DNA from 2 places in the Tissierella carlieri genome. Region 1 is predicted to be linked to the other one. Evidence: riboswitches for the same ligand, from Rfam matches in the RefSeq annotation. Region 1 holds a riboswitch; the other holds the start of a gene.
What was found. Region 1 has a riboswitch for FMN ahead of ribD (bifunctional diaminohydroxyphosphoribosylaminopyrimidine deaminase/5-amino-6-(5-phosphoribosylamino)uracil reductase RibD). Riboswitches for the same ligand answer to the same signal wherever they lie in the genome.
Positions count from the first base shown of each region.

Region 2: it holds a riboswitch for FMN, as region 1 does, so the genes downstream of both, KQI38_RS02110 (ECF transporter S component) here and ribD (bifunctional diaminohydroxyphosphoribosylaminopyrimidine deaminase/5-amino-6-(5-phosphoribosylamino)uracil reductase RibD) in region 1, are expected to answer to the same signal.

Region 1 covers NZ_JAHLOH010000031.1:52,332-60,413, reverse strand. The annotation lists gene KQI38_RS09550 (hypothetical protein) at 1-389, opposite strand, end outside; gene KQI38_RS09545 (HEAT repeat domain-containing protein) at 530-1,693, shown strand; gene KQI38_RS09540 (glycosyltransferase family 2 protein) at 1,683-3,098, shown strand; gene KQI38_RS09535 (M48 family metallopeptidase) at 3,168-4,397, shown strand; gene KQI38_RS09530 (GntR family transcriptional regulator) at 4,473-4,862, shown strand; gene KQI38_RS09525 (DUF1648 domain-containing protein) at 4,878-5,993, shown strand; FMN riboswitch at 6,271-6,388, shown strand; gene ribD (bifunctional diaminohydroxyphosphoribosylaminopyrimidine deaminase/5-amino-6-(5-phosphoribosylamino)uracil reductase RibD) at 6,578-7,666, shown strand; gene KQI38_RS09515 (riboflavin synthase) at 7,673-8,082, shown strand, end outside.
Region 2 covers NZ_JAHLOH010000013.1:130,574-138,655, forward strand. The annotation lists gene KQI38_RS02085 (amidohydrolase) at 1-1,002, shown strand, start outside; gene KQI38_RS02090 (ATP-NAD kinase family protein) at 1,111-2,232, shown strand; gene lpdA (dihydrolipoyl dehydrogenase) at 2,299-3,999, opposite strand; gene KQI38_RS02100 (carboxymuconolactone decarboxylase family protein) at 4,020-4,373, opposite strand; gene KQI38_RS02105 (MarR family winged helix-turn-helix transcriptional regulator) at 4,451-4,882, opposite strand; FMN riboswitch at 5,010-5,129, shown strand; gene KQI38_RS02110 (ECF transporter S component) at 5,274-5,882, shown strand; gene KQI38_RS02115 (PadR family transcriptional regulator) at 6,060-6,392, shown strand; gene KQI38_RS02120 (hypothetical protein) at 6,392-7,177, shown strand; gene KQI38_RS02125 (SGNH/GDSL hydrolase family protein) at 7,195-7,884, shown strand; gene KQI38_RS02130 (DegV family protein) at 7,920-8,082, shown strand, end outside.

The DNA.
Region 1 (8,082 bases):
ACTCCTTGAAATAAGTAAACTTTATTTTCATGTTTCTCATTATACTTTTTCAATTCTTTATAAAATTCCGGGGGATGGATGGTATATGTACGAATAGCATTGGCATTCATCTCTCCAATAGCTTGAAACCATCTAGAATATTCTTCTTTAGATATTCCAGCTTCTCCAGGCCATTTTCCAGGTCGTGTCATTCCAATATTTACACCTTTGATAAGTATATCTTGCCATTCTCCATCTTTTAACACTTGGAATCTATTTCCACTTACTTTACTAGAGAAATTAACTCCATTATTTAAATATACTTCAGATGGCTGTTTTTCAAGATATTTAAAAGAAAAGATAAGTAGTAAAATAAAGATACTAATTAAAATAATAGATTTTTTCTTCATAAAGCATCCCCTCTTAGCTAATTTTTTTAATATATACCCTTTTACAAACTTGATAATTATTCTGTTTTGAAATATTATTAAAGGGAATATATAGTGAGTTATATTTTAATCACATTATATCACATAAGGGGATGAATATTATGAATTTTAAAATTCAATTTGTGATCTATGGAGTATATACATTATTGTTATTAAATATAATAATGTTTATATTTTTACTTATACATAAGATTATAGATAGGAAGATAGGAAAAAAGGATGAAAAGAGTAGAAGATATTATGAAAACATTATTGAGGACTTCATATCAAATAATATAGAAGATATTCCAGAAATAAATACAAGAAGAGAACTTTTAATTTTTAAATCAGCTTTATTAGAATCTCTCAATAGAAGTAATAAAAATCAGCAAGATAAGTTATTAGAAATTGCTAGAGAAGTTGGACTAGTAAAAATTGAGATGGAGTATTTGAATAATGCTTCAGAGGCAAGAAAGGCAATTGCAGCATATTTTCTGGGAGAAATAGGAGCTAAAGAGGCTACAGAGGAACTCATAAATAATATAGACAGGTCAAACAAAGAATTATCCTATGTTATATGTAGAGCATTAATACTAGTAGGTGGAATTGAGTATATAGATATAATAATTGATATATTAAGAGTTGATGATTTTATCATGAAGTCTAGAATTCTAGATTTGATATCTCTCATACATGAAGAAGATATTTATCCAAAAATGAGAGAATACTTAGAAGGTACAGATATTTTTAAGAGGGTATTGGCTCTAGAAGCTTTAGGTAATAGAAAGGATAAAAGAGTATTTCCTTATATTGGACAAGCAATTAGTTCTAGCCAAAAGGAATTAAAGATATCAGGACTTAAAGCTGTTATTGAAATTGGTTATTTAGATTGTGAAGATATTATATCTGATATAAAAATGTTAAAAGATGATGAGGAATGGGAAGTAAGAGCATTTCTTGCAAAGGCACTTGGTGAATATAATGATTGTGGGCGTGAAGAAATTATGATTTTAAAAGAGATGGTAGAAGATTTGAATTGGTTTGTTAGGTTTAATTCGTCTGAGAGTCTATTAAGGTTAGGAGAAAATGGTGTAGTTGCACTTTCAGAAATTTTATGTAGCTCTGATGAATTTGCAAAAGATAGGGCTTGGGCTATACTTCAAAGAGAAATTGAACTATATAGCTTATTTGATAGAATCAAAGCATATGTAAAGTATGATTATATTTTTAATAATATAGTTAGTTATGAGAAATCAATAAATGGGGGAGCTTTAGTTGAATCTTAGGATAATCATTACAAATCTAATTTTAGGTTATAATAATTTTGCGTTATATTATTTTATATTCATAAATATCTTTAACACCATATTAATATTACTAGCTGTAAGAGGAATAAAAAAATATAGATATAAGCTACAGAACTGGCCATACTATCAGATGATAGCGTCTGTTTATGTGCCACCAGTATCTATACTTGTTCCGTGTTATAATGAAGAAAAAACTATAGTAGATAATATAGAGTCCCTATTAAGTATAGAATATAATAAGTTTGAAATAGTTGTTATAAACGATGGTTCAAAAGATAATACATTGGATACACTTAGAAAAGCTTTTGATTTAAAAAAACTAGATAGTCCTTATAGAAAAAATATAAACACAAAAGAAGTTAGAGGGATTTATTTATCTTCTAGAGTTCCCAATTTAACAGTGGTTGATAAAGAAAATGGTGGAAAGGCAGATGCATTAAATGTAGGTATTAATATATGTAAATATCCTTTATTTACAGCAATAGATGCAGATTCCATATTAGAAAAAAACTCTTTAATAAAGGTGGTTAGACCTTTTATAGATGAACCCGATAGAGTAGTTGCTACTGGTGGAATTGTTAGAGTAGTAAATGGATCAAAGATAAATAGTGGATTTATACAGGAGGTTTCCTTGTCTAAAAAACCTATAGCAATATTACAGACCGTAGAATATTTAAGAGCATTTCTATTTGGAAGAATGGGTTGGTCTGAGCTAAATAGTTTGCTGATAGTTTCTGGAGCATTTGGGGTATTTAAAAAAGATATAGTTTTGAAGGTTGGCGGTTATGCTGAAAATACCATAGGTGAAGACATGGAGCTTGTTATAAAAGTCCATAAGTATTTGAAAGAAGAAAAAATAGATTATGATATAGTATTTGTACCTGATCCTGTATGTTGGACACAAGCGCCTGAAAGCTTTAATTCTCTAAAAATTCAAAGGATTAGATGGCATAGAGGTTTAATTGATTCTTTGATTAATCATAAAGATATGTTTTTAAATCCAAGGTTTGGATTTATAGGTATTTTAGCTATACCATATTATTGGCTAGTTGAAATGATAGGTCCTATTATTGAAGTATTGGGATATGTAACGGTTATTGCATCATATTTCTTAGGATTATTAAGCTATGAGTTTGCAATTATATTTTTCATAATTTCAGTACTATATGGAGTATTTTTGTCTTTAGCTTCAGTTATGTTAGAAGAGTATAATTTTATGAAATATAATAGGGTAGGGGATTATTTAAAGATGGTATTTTATGCAATTGTTGAAAATTTTGGATATAGACAGTTGACTACATGGTGGAGAGCAAAAGCATTTGTAGGTTATAAAAGAAAACAAAATGAATGGGGTCAAATTCAAAGAAAAGAGTTTGACAATTAAGGAATCATAAACTAGAGTAATTTAGAATAACTATTATTAAAGGATAAAGATTCTGATAGGGGTGATATTATGAATAGTAAACTAAAGTTGATAATTATTTTATTTTTTATATTTTTATTAGCTTTTATTGGGGGTGTTTTAGTTAGTGAATATATAAATATGAGTAAAATAAGAACAGAATATCCAGATTTACCTGAGAATGCTTATAATCTCAGAAAGGATAGCTTAAAAGTATGGGCCATTAGGTTAGTTCTTCAATTCCTTATACCTTTATTATTTTTGACATCTAGATTATCCTATAGAATAAGGTATTATGTAGATAATAATAGATCCTTATTTTTCACAGGATTACTATATGGAATTATTTTTTTTACCATAATGTTTTTAGTAAATCTTCCTTTAGATTATTATAGCTCTTTCTACTTAAAGCATAAATATGGGTTATCTAATCAGACTTTTGGAAGGTGGATTGAGGTTGCCCTAAAAAGTTTTTTGATAAACGATTTGGCTACTTCATTTTTCATATTTATTCCATTCTATCTTATGTATAGGAGTCCTAAGATTTGGTGGTTACAACTATCATTTTTAGCTATACCTGTTATTATATTTATGGTATTTATTTCTCCTTTTGTTATAGATCCTATATTCAATAAATATACCTCCATGGAAAATGAAAAATTAGGAAGACAAATAACAGAACTACTTCAAGAGGCAAATATACAAGATGCGAAAATATATAAGGTAGATAAGAGTAGAGATACTAAAACTATGAATGCCTATATGACCGGGATATTTCATTCAAAAAGAATAGTTCTCTGGGATACGACTATCAATAATCTAGAGGAAAAAGAGGTTCTTAGTATAACGGCTCATGAAATAGGTCATTATGTGAAAGGGCATATTTGGAAGAATATTATTTTTAGCAGCTTAGGTACTGTATTATTACTATTTTTAGTTTATATTACTGCTACTTGGATACTCAACTTATCAAATGGAACCTTTGGCATTAGAAAACTTCATGATATAGCAGCAATACCACTTTTAATTTTGGTTCTTAATTTTTATTCTTTTATTGGGTCGCCAATTACAAATTATCTCTCAAGGGAGATGGAAATTGAAGCAGATACCTATGAAATAATGCTTACAAGAGATAGAGAATCAGCTATATCTGCCATGGAAAAATTATATAAGGAGAGTTTAGGATTACCTAGACCAAGTAATATATTTAAAATATGGTATTATACTCATCCTACTTTAGAGGAGAGAGTAGATTTTTATAGAAATTATCCTCTTGATTAACTCAAGAGGTTTTTTCTTGTATTGGTAAAAGAATCGTTATATAATATATATAACAATTTGAGAGGATGAAAAACTATGTTACTTAAAATAGACTTTGAGTCAGAAATGCCAATATATGAACAGCTAAGACGGCAGATTATAATAGGCATAGCGACTGGTGAATTAGAATTGGGAGAAGAGCTCCCTTCAGTCAGACAATTAGGTGGAGATATTGGAATCAATCTTCACACTGTAAATAAGACATATAATATATTAAAAAATGAAGGATATTTGATTATTGATAGAAGAAAAGGGGCTATGATAAAGGATAGATTACCAGAGGTCAATGATGATTATATGAATATACTTGAAAATGAATTAGACTATTTAATAGCAGATAGTAAAAATAGAGGAATAAAAAAAGATGAATTTTTAAAACTTTGTAGTGGATTTTATGACAAACTGAAAGATAAAGAAGATAGATAGTATGGGGGTGACAGCATGTCTGAGAGGATAGTTATGGTATTATTTAATTCAGTTGTATTATTGATATTGCTTATAATGCAAATATTAATGCCTAGAATAACAAGAAAAAATATACTTCTTGGAGTGAAAATACCAGAAGAAAAGATGGAAACAGATGAGGTTAAGAACATTATTAAGGGATTTAAAAGGGAAAATCTTATTGTTGGAATACCTGTTTTGGTTATCATTTCTCTTTTAATATATTATATAGATAATATTCATATATTTACATTATCTGTGTTTCTTTATATAGGAATACTTTTTTTAATATATATAAGATGGAATAAAAAGTCAAAAGAACTAAAGAAAGAAAAAGAATGGGATAAGCTGAAAGGTAAAGTAGTTGTTATCGATACTAAATTTAGTAGAGATAGGGCGAAAGACAGTACTGTACCTCAAAGATGGTTTTTAGTTTCAGTAATTATAATATTAATAAGTACAGCATTATCTTTAACTATGTATCCATCTTTACCAGAGAAGATTCCAACTCATTGGGACATTAATGGAAATGTAGATGGATATATGAATAAATCTATGTTTACTGCATTATTAATGCCTCTTACACAAGTGTTGATGGCCATAATAGTATATATGTCCTATTATTTTATGATAAGATCAAAGCAGCAAATAAATCCTAATGATCCTGAAATTTCTTTAAAAAAGAATATTATATTCAGAAAGGCATGGTCTATTTATTTTATTGTTACACTAACTTTAATAGAGATTTTATTTACAGCTTTAAATATGATGACATTAGGAATATTCTCAAATATGAAATTATTTAATATTTACAGTTTTACAATCTATGGAATTATAATAATAGGGTCTATAGCATTGAGCATAGTATTGGGGCAAGGTGGAGATAGGATAAAATTAAAAGAAGAGGAAAACACTTCCAAAGGATATGATATCGATGATGATAGGCTATGGAAATTGGGAAATACAATTTATTATAATCCAGATGATTCCTCTATATTTGTAGAAAAGAGAATAGGAATAGGATGGACTGTAAATGCAGGAAGACCTTTTGGAATGTTTTTTATGATTCTACCTTTTGTAATGATTATAGTGATATTATTATTAGTTGAATAGAGAGAGTAATATGTATATATTGCATCTATTAGTTGTATTGTTTGGTTTTGCAGGAATTGGTATTAGATATTTTAAGTAGTATTTCCTTATACCAAGAATTCATGAAAACAAATCACCATATATAATCATTAAGACGAAAAAAGCGTATTTCATAATAAATTACAAAGATTCTAATAAAATAATAGAGTTGCATAATAGATTAAAGTGATGGGGACCATCACTTTAATTATTTGTTGACATAATAAAATAAATCTTATATAATGGCCTTGAAAACTAAATAATTCTTCAGGGCAGGGTGCAATTCCCTACCGGCGGTATAGCCCGCGAGCCTTAGATAGGCATGATTCGGTGAAACTCCGAAGCCGACAGTAAAGTCTGGATGAAAGAAGAACAATATGAATCTTAGTAAATCAATACTATCAATTTTTAGTGTACTAGGCTCTGAAATATTATATATTTCAGAGCCATTTTTATTAAGATTATATTAAGAATATTAGTTATTCCTAATATAAAAGCCCTGATTTTTGTAATCAGGGCTTTTATATTAGAAATTTGTTTCAGTTAGTATGAATAGGAGGTGTTTTATGCACGAGAAATACATGAAGTTAGCACTAGAATTAGCTGAAAAGGGTAGAGGAAAGGTCAATCCCAATCCTATGGTAGGTGCAATTATAGTAAAAAAAAATAAAGTAATAGGTAAAGGATATCATGAGTGCTATGGCGAAGCACATGCAGAAGTAAAGGCTTTCCAAAATGCAACTGAAGATGTAGAGGGAGCTACTCTTTATGTAACACTAGAACCATGCTCTCATTACGGAAAAACCCCACCATGTGTAGATAAAATAATTGATAAAAAAATCAATAGGGTTTTTATTGGTTCACTTGATCCTAATCCTTTAGTTTCAGGTAGGGGAGTTGAAAAACTCATAGATGCAGGTATAGAGGTCAAAACAGGAATCTTAGAAAAGGAATGTAGAGAGTTAAACGAAATATTTATGAAATATATAGTAGAAAGAAAGCCCTTTGTCATAATGAAAACAGCCATGTCCTTAGATGGGAAGATTGCAACTAAGATAGGTGAGTCAAAGTGGATCACCTGTTCTGAGTCGAGAAATAATGTACATCGCCTTAGGGATCAAGTGGCAGGAATTATGGTAGGCGTGAATACTGTAATAATGGATAATCCAGAATTAACTTGTAGGATTGAAAATGGTAATAACCCTGTAAGAATAATAGTAGACAGTAGTCTTAGGATACCTATAGATTCTAAGGTTTTAGGTAAGCAGCATATAGCAGAAACCATAATAGCTACGACGCCTCAGGCAGATATAAGAAAGAAAATTGAAATTGAAGACAAAGGGGTTAAGGTATTAATTACTGAAAGTCTAGAAGGAAAGGTGGATTTACAAGACCTTATGTCAAAGCTAGCTATGGAAAATATTGATAGTGTATTTCTTGAGGGAGGTTCTACTCTTAACTTTTCTGCTCTTGAACAATCTATAGTTGATAAGGTCCAAGTCTATATTGCTCCAAAGATAATCGGAGGAGACAAATCAAAAACACCAGTGGGCGGTAGTGGAGTTGAGTGCTTAATAAATGCATTTCAACTTCATAGGGTAAGTTATAGAACTATAGGTGAAGATATATTGATAGAAGGTTATATAAGGCGGTGATTTAAAATGTTTACAGGAATAGTAGAAGAAATAGGTAAAGTTCAAGGGATAAGAAGAGGAGAGAAATCATTCACACTTACAATCTCCGGATCTTTGGTTTTAGACAAAACTTTCATAGGAGATAGTATTTGCACCAATGGAGTATGCTTAACAGTTACAAAGATAAACAACAATAGCTTTGAGGCTGATGTTATGGTTGAGACCCTAAGAAGAAGTAATCTAGGGGTTCTCAAAATAGGGAGTTATGTAAATTTGGAAAGAGCATTAGCCCTAGATAAAAGGCTAGGAGGACATTTAGTAAGTGGTCATATAGATGGAGTAGGAGAAATAATCTCAAGAGAAAAAGAAGATAATGCTACTTGGATTACTATAAAGGCTTCACCAGACATACTTAGATATATAATTGAAAAAGGTTC
Region 2 (8,082 bases), on a different contig from region 1:
ACTCCAGGATTTATCGATGCTCATTGTCATTTAGGAATGTGGGAAGAAAGTATAGGATTTGAAGGTGACGATGGAAATGAAATGACAGATCCTATAACACCTCAGTTAAGGGCAATCGATAGTATCAATCCTATGGATATTTCATTTGAAGAAGCATACCAAGGTGGAGTAACTACTGCTATAACTGGTCCAGGTAGTGCAAATGTAATAGGTGGTACTTTTGTAGCTATAAAGACTTATGGAAATAGAGTAGATGATATGATAATAAAAGACCCAGTGGCTATGAAGATAGCTTTTGGTGAAAATCCAAAAAGAGTATATAATGCTCAAAGCAAATCTCCTATGACTAGAATGGCTACAGCTGCAATACTTAGAGATACTCTATTTAAGGCAAAGACTTATCTAGAAAAGAAAGAAAGAGCAGAAGAACCTTCAAAAATGCCTGATTATGATATGAAGATGGAAGCTCTAATACCAGTTCTTAAGAAGGAAATTCCTTTAAAGGCTCATGCTCATAGGGCTGATGATATATTTACAGCTATTAGAATAGCTAAAGAATTCGATGTAGATATTACACTAGACCACTGTACAGAAGGTCATTTAATAGCTGACCAACTAGCTAAGGAAGGAAAACCTGCTATAGTAGGACCAACATTTGGTAATAGATCTAAATTTGAATTAAAAAACAAATCTTTTGATACTCCTAGAATATTAAACGAAGCAGGAGTTAAATTTGCAATAATTACAGATTCTCCAGTAATACCTTTACAGCATCTGCCATTATGTGCAGGACTTGCTCACAATGCAGGGCTTCCTGAAATGGAAGCATTAAAAGCTATTACAATAAATGCTGCTGAGATAGTAGGGTTACAAGATAGAATAGGAAGTATTGAAGTAGGTAAAGATGCAGATATTGCTATATTTGATGGAAATCCATTAAAAGACATAGACTGTAAAACCTTTGCTACAATAATTAATGGAGAAGTAGTTTATAAAAGATAGTGAATAGTGAATAACTAAGAGTGAATAGTTGAGAATACAAAGCGTTTTAATCTTTTTAACTATTCACTTTTCACTATTAGCTATTCACTGCATTTTGGAGGTGTTTATATGAAGCTAGGATTTATAGTTAATCCTATTGCAGGTATGGGAGGCAGAGTAGGATTAAAGGGGACAGATGGACCTGAAGTTCTAGAAAAGGCTAGAACTCTTGGAGCAGTACCAGAATCTCCAGATAAGGCCAAAAAGGCATTAAAGGTTCTATTGCCTCTTAAAGATGAACTGGAGATATACACCTATCCAGGAAATATGGGTGAAGAAGAGGCAAATGACATAGGATTCGAACCAATAGTATTAGAAACTGAAAAGAATAATTTTAGTCCTAAGGACACAGAGGAAGCTGCAAAAAAGATGGTTGAGAAAGGAGTAGATTTAATACTATTTGCTGGCGGAGATGGTACTGCTAGAAATATTTATTCTGCCATTGGTACAGGGGTGCCAGTTGTAGGAATACCGGCAGGAGTTAAAATTCACTCCGGAGTTTATGCAAACCACCCAAAGGCGGCAGGAGAAATTGCTTTTAAATATCTTCAAGATGAACATATGGAGACAATAGAAGCTGAAGTAATGGATATAGATGAAGATGCTTTTAGAGAAGGTGTGGTAACGGCAAGACTATATGGATATATGAGAATCCCGCTAGAACCAAAATTAATTCAAACAACTAAATCAGGCGGTGGATTAGGGTCAGAAGAAGAGGCTCTAAATGGAATTGCTGATAGAATTATCGAGGAAATGGAAGAAGAACCAGATACTTTCTTTATAATAGGTTCTGGAACATCAACTCGACCTATTATGGAAAATCTAGATTTACCTAATACTTTATTAGGGATAGATATAGTAAAAAATAAGGAATTGATAGCTTCTGATGTAAATGAAAAGCAGATTCTAGATATAATCAGCGGATATAAGGCTAAAATAGTTGTAACTGTTATAGGTGGTCAGGGTTATATCTTTGGAAGAGGTAATCAGCAAATTAGTGCAGAGGTTATCAAAAGAGTAGGGAAAGAAAATATCCGAATAGTAGCACCTAAGAATAAAATTTTAGCTCTGGAGGGTAGACCACTTCTGGTTGATACAGGAAATGAAGAGGTAAATAGTATGTTCAATGGATATATGAAGGTTATAAATACCTATTATGCTGAGTCTATAGAAAAGGTAGAAGGATTATAGCTATGAAAAAAGGCCCTAAATTGGAATACAAATTTCATTTAGGGCCTTTTTATTTTTAGAAGCTAATTAATTGTGTATACATATTCCGCTTGAGTCCAGTAGAGCTTCAAATATGGCTTCTGAGGTAGTTGGGTGAGGATGGATTGTTTTAGTTAAATCCTCTACCTTAAGTTTATTAGTCATTGCTATAGATATTTCATTGATTAAATCTGTAGCATTTGGACCTACTATAGAAGCACCAAGTATTTCCTTAGTGGATTTATCAACAATAATTTTTACGAAGCCTTCTGAAACTCCTAATGTTAAAGCCTTTCCATTGGAGGCAATAGGGAATTTTCCTATCTCTATATCCATATTATTATCTAGGGCATATTTTTCACTAATTCCCACACTTGCGATTTCAGGATCTGTAAATATAGCACTTGGCACAACATTATAATTCATATTATCTTCTATACCCATTATATTATTAGCAGCTACAACACCCTGAGTAGAAGCTATGTGAGCCAATTGTATTGTTCCAGTAGCATCTCCGACAGCAAAGATATTTGGAATACTTGTCATCATTTTTTCATTAACCTTTATACCACGTCTATTATCATTTAATTCCATATCTAATTTATTGATACCAAGGTTATCTAAATATGGTTGTCTGCCTATTGATATCAGCACTTTATCTGTGGTTAAATATTTTTTATTTCCATTATTAGTAAAGGTAATAATACATCTTCCCTTTTCGTCCTGAATAATTTCTTCTACCTTAGAACCAGTATATATACTGATTCCTTTATTTTCAGCAATTTCTTCTATTTCTTGAGATACATCCTCATCTAGACCGGGTAAAAGTCTATCCATGAATTCCACTACAGATACTTTTGTACCAAAGGTATTGAAGATAAATGAGAACTCCATTCCTATTACTCCACCGCCGATTACTACCATTTCCTTTGGAAGTTCATTTATTTCCATTATTTCCGTACTGCCTAATACATTATCTAAGTCAATTCCCGGTATCGGTAATTTACTCGTAGTTGAGCCTGTTGCAATAATTATATATTCTGCTTTTATTGTAGTTTCTAGATATTTGGTTTTTACAAATACAGTATTCTTATCTAAGATTTCACCAGAGCCTTTAACAAATTTAATATTATTTTTTTCCAGTAAATGGCTAATTCCTTCTCCTAATTGAGTAATAACTTGATTTTTTCTGGAGATTACCTCATTAATGTCTAGACTATAATTTTCAACCTTGCAGCCATAGCTGTGAGATTCCTTAATATTTTTAAAGACATCTGCAGATTTTACCAAAGACTTTGTAGGTATACATCCTCTGTTTAGGCATGTTCCCCCTATGCTATCTTTTTCAACAAGGATTACATCTGCCCCTAATTGAGCCAGCCTAATAGCAGCCACATAACCACCGGGACCTGAACCTATTATAGCTACTTTAGCATCTAGCTTTTCTTCTTTAGGCTTTATTAAACCTTTAAAATAGTCAAAGGAAGGTTCTTCTTTCTTTTCAATCTGAACTTCTTCTCCATCTACTACTGCCAAAATATCTCCTAATTTTAGATTTGCTCCTAATTTTACTTTTATATCTTTAATAACTCCCTTTACATTCACATCTAAATCCATTGTTGTTTTATTTACTTCTATTGCAAGTAAAGGAGTATTTGGGTCTATGCTATCTCCAGGTTTTTTATAAATCTTAGTAACCTTACCCTTCTTAATTCCATTTAAGCCTTCAAACTTGACTTCGAGAATCATTTTACTTCCTCCCAATCCTATTATTTGAAATCGTTTTCAAATTCATCTATGCTGGCTTTAAGTAAGGTTGAAGAGTATGCCATAGAAGGACCTCCACCGAAAGCTACTGCCACCATAGCGGCCTCCATAATTTCCTCTCTAGTAGCACCGCTTTCTAATGCCTTATAAACATGGAAGGCTATACAGTATTCACAACGATTATAAGCACCAATTGCAACACTTATTAATTCCTTTGTTTTAGTATCAAGGGCGCCGTCTTCATAAGTAGTGCCTAATAAATTCATGAATGCACCTAAATGCTTTTCATTACTAATACCTACATCTTGTAAACCGTTAATAAACTCATTTAAATAATCTCTTGGACCTTTGGACATTTGAATTCCTCCTTATATTATACTTGCTATACTAATATTTAGTATAGCAAGTATAATATAAAAGGTCAACAAAGTTTTCACAGTTTTTGACCTATATTTAATAAGATTTTTTCTATTACCTTCAAAAATATTTGAATTTCCTCTTCTGAAATATCCATAGTGAAAGTATCTGCCATCTTTTGGCCTTCCGGTAATAGTTCCTCTCTATAATGTTTACCTTTATCTGTCAACGAAATGATAGTTATTCTTCTATCATTTTTATCCTTAGTTCTAAGAATATAATCTTCCTTTTCCATTCTATCTATTAATCTGGCAACTGTGGACTCCTTTATATCCATTAAATCTCCTAATTCCTTTTGATTGATTCCATCATATTTACCCAAATAATAAAGGGCTATCCATTGGACTCTGGTTATGCCTAATTTCATCAATCTATCATTGAATTCATCTGCCATTTTTTTAGCTGCCTTATTGGTAATAAAAGAAATACATGCATCTAAATCAAACAATATAAACACTCTCCTATCTATATATATTATAACCTATGATTAAGGTTTTGTGAAAGAGGGGAGTATTATATTTTGAGGATGATTAATACTTGACAATAGATATATGGAGATTTATAATTAAATTAAGATATATCTTCAGGGGGAGGTGTAAGTCCTCACCGGCGGTAAAGCCCGCGAGCCGATAAATTCGGTTGACTTGGTTAGATTCCAAGGCCGACAGTTACAGTCTGGATGGAAGAAGATGTAGTAGACTTAAATTATTTTGATTAGTCTATTTTTGGACCCCGGAGATTTTCTTCGGGATTTTTTTATGACCTAACACAGCGAGCAAATAGATTTGAGTTGCAAAACTGCGATAATCCCGAGAAAATAAAACTTTTGGAGGGATTTTATGTACACATTAAGTAAAGAGACATGGAATACTAAAACCATGGTAAAGATTTCTGTGCTTGGAGTAATTTCTTTTATTCTTATGTTTTTTGAAATTCCAATGCCATTTTTAGCGCCAACATTTATGAAGATTGACATTAGTGACTTACCATCTTTAATTGGTTCCTTTGCCATAGGACCTATGGCAGGAGTAATAATTCAACTTTTAAAGAATGTATTAAATGTTTTAATCGAAGGAAGCACGACTGGTGGAGTAGGAGAATTGGCTAATTTTGTAGTAGGTTCTGCATTTGCTTATACAGCAGGGTTTGTATATTATAAGAAGAAGACCTTTGGAAGAGCTGTAGTAGGGCTATTATTAGGAACTGTAATCATGACTATAGTTATTACCCTTGCAAACTACTTTATAATGTTTCCCCTATATGCAAAGCTAATGGGGCAGGATATACAAGTATTTGTAGATATGGGTACTGCAATAAACAAAAATATAACAGATTTAAAAACCATGATGCTAATTTCAGTAGTACCTTTTAATCTACTAAAAGGTGTTATGATAACAGCATTAACATTATTAATATATAAAAGAGTATCGCCTATACTTCATAAATAAAAAATTGATAGAGAACATTCTCTATCAATTTTTTTATTTAAACTTCTTATCAATGAATGCTAGGTTAGCAATTTTTTGAAGATAAGAGCACATTTCAAGTGAGGATTATATATATTGACATGTATTGGCAATAGGGTTACAATATATCTAACCTGATTAGGTATCGGAGGAGATAAATTGAGTTATTCAAGCGAGGTTTTGAGAGGAAATACAGAAACTATCATTTTAGCCATTCTTATGGAGAATGATTCATATGGTTATGAAATTATGAAAACTATTATAGAGCGCGGAAAAGGATTAATAGATATTAAAGATGCTACAGTTTATACTGCTTTCAAACGTATGGAAAAAGATAAATTAATTACAAGTTATTGGGGAAACGAAGAAAGCGGTGCAAGGCGAAAATATTATAGAATTACCCCCCAAGGTAGGGAAATATATATTCAGAAAGTCAATGAATGGAAGGAAATAACTATTATTATGAATAATTTGATTGGGAGTGGGCTATAATGGAGGAAAAATTAAAAAGATATATAAATAGGAAGTTTCTGCTATACCCTAAAACAAAGGAGATTCTGGAAGTTCGTGATGAGTTATACTCCATAATGCTAGATAAATATAATGATTGTTTAAATATGGGGATTACACAGGAAGAGTCTTATAAGAGGGCAACTGAAATGATGGTTGATTATAAGGAAGCAATTAGAGAAGTAGAAAAAGGTAGTTCTCTTGGAGCATTGAAAAAAACCCTTGTTAATATAGGCTCATTTACTACATTTTATTTCATTATACTGACATTTATATATTTTTTTGTAAGCGTGATTATTTTAAAATCTTTTAATAAAACATGGCTAATTGTTGTAGGGGGTTCTTTTATATATTTAGTATATTTTTCAATAAGCTTATATGAATATGCTAAATTGTTTAGTTTCAAAGCACTCGGAAGATGGGGTATAGCATTTATCTATATTAGTTTAATACCATTAATCTATGTATTTCCATCATTATATTTATCTATAGTATATTCAAAAAATATATGGAACCGTAGTTGGCTAATAATTATAATCATAGTATTTTTCTACATAATAACAGATTATATAGTAAATAGAAAGCATATATCAATTGTAGAAAAAGATATTCGACTTTTTGCTTCAGGATTTATATTAACAACATTTTTATATTTATTCATATCAATGAAGTTTAAGATTTGGAGTATTGCCTGGGTTCTATATGTGCTTTATTTATCATTGATATCAATTATATTCCACATTGGTAGAAATAAAAGAATGTATTAAAGGGAGAGGTGCTAATTATGAGTCTTATAGATATTTGTGTTTTTGGAGATTCGATTGGCAAAGGCATAGTATTACAGTCTGAAACAAGTCGATATAAGGTAATTAAAATGAATTTAGAGAAAATATTTGGGTTAGAAGAAATAAATATTAGAAATTATTCTATGTTTGGATGCACTGTTTCAAAGGGTTTATCAAATATTAAGAGACATGCAACCGAAATTATGAAATATAAAAATGTTTTTTTAGAATTAGGCGGTAATGACTGTGACTTTAATTGGAAAGAAATAGCCGAGAATCCAGAAAAAGAACATTTGCCTAATACACCGATTATTGAATTTAGAAGATTATATGAGAGTTTAATTGGAGAAATACGTAATAACGGTGGGAGTCCAATAATGATTAATCTTCCACCTCTTGATCCTAAGAGATATTTTAATTGGATTTCTAAGGATTTAAATAAGAGAGGTATATTGCAATGGCTTGGTGATATTAATATGATTTATAGGTGGCAAGAAATGTATAATGTAGAAGTTATGTTATTGGCTAATAAAATGGGTGTTCCAATAATTGATATACGTTCTGCATTCTTGAAATATAATAATTATAGTGATTTTTTATGCTCTGATGGTATTCATCCCAATGATGCTGGATATGAGCTAATTTATAAGACCATTGGAGAGCAGTATATGTTTACTATTGGTTACTAAAATTAATAATTATAATTATGGAAGGAGTGTTAAATATGTCTAAATTTGTTTTAACATGTTGTTCTACAGCAGATATGCCCTATGAATATTTTTTAAAAAGGGATATACCTTTTGCTTCTTTTCATTTCAATATGGACGGGAAAGAATATATAGATGATCTCGGTCAGACTATGTCTTTTGAAGAATTTTACAGTAGAA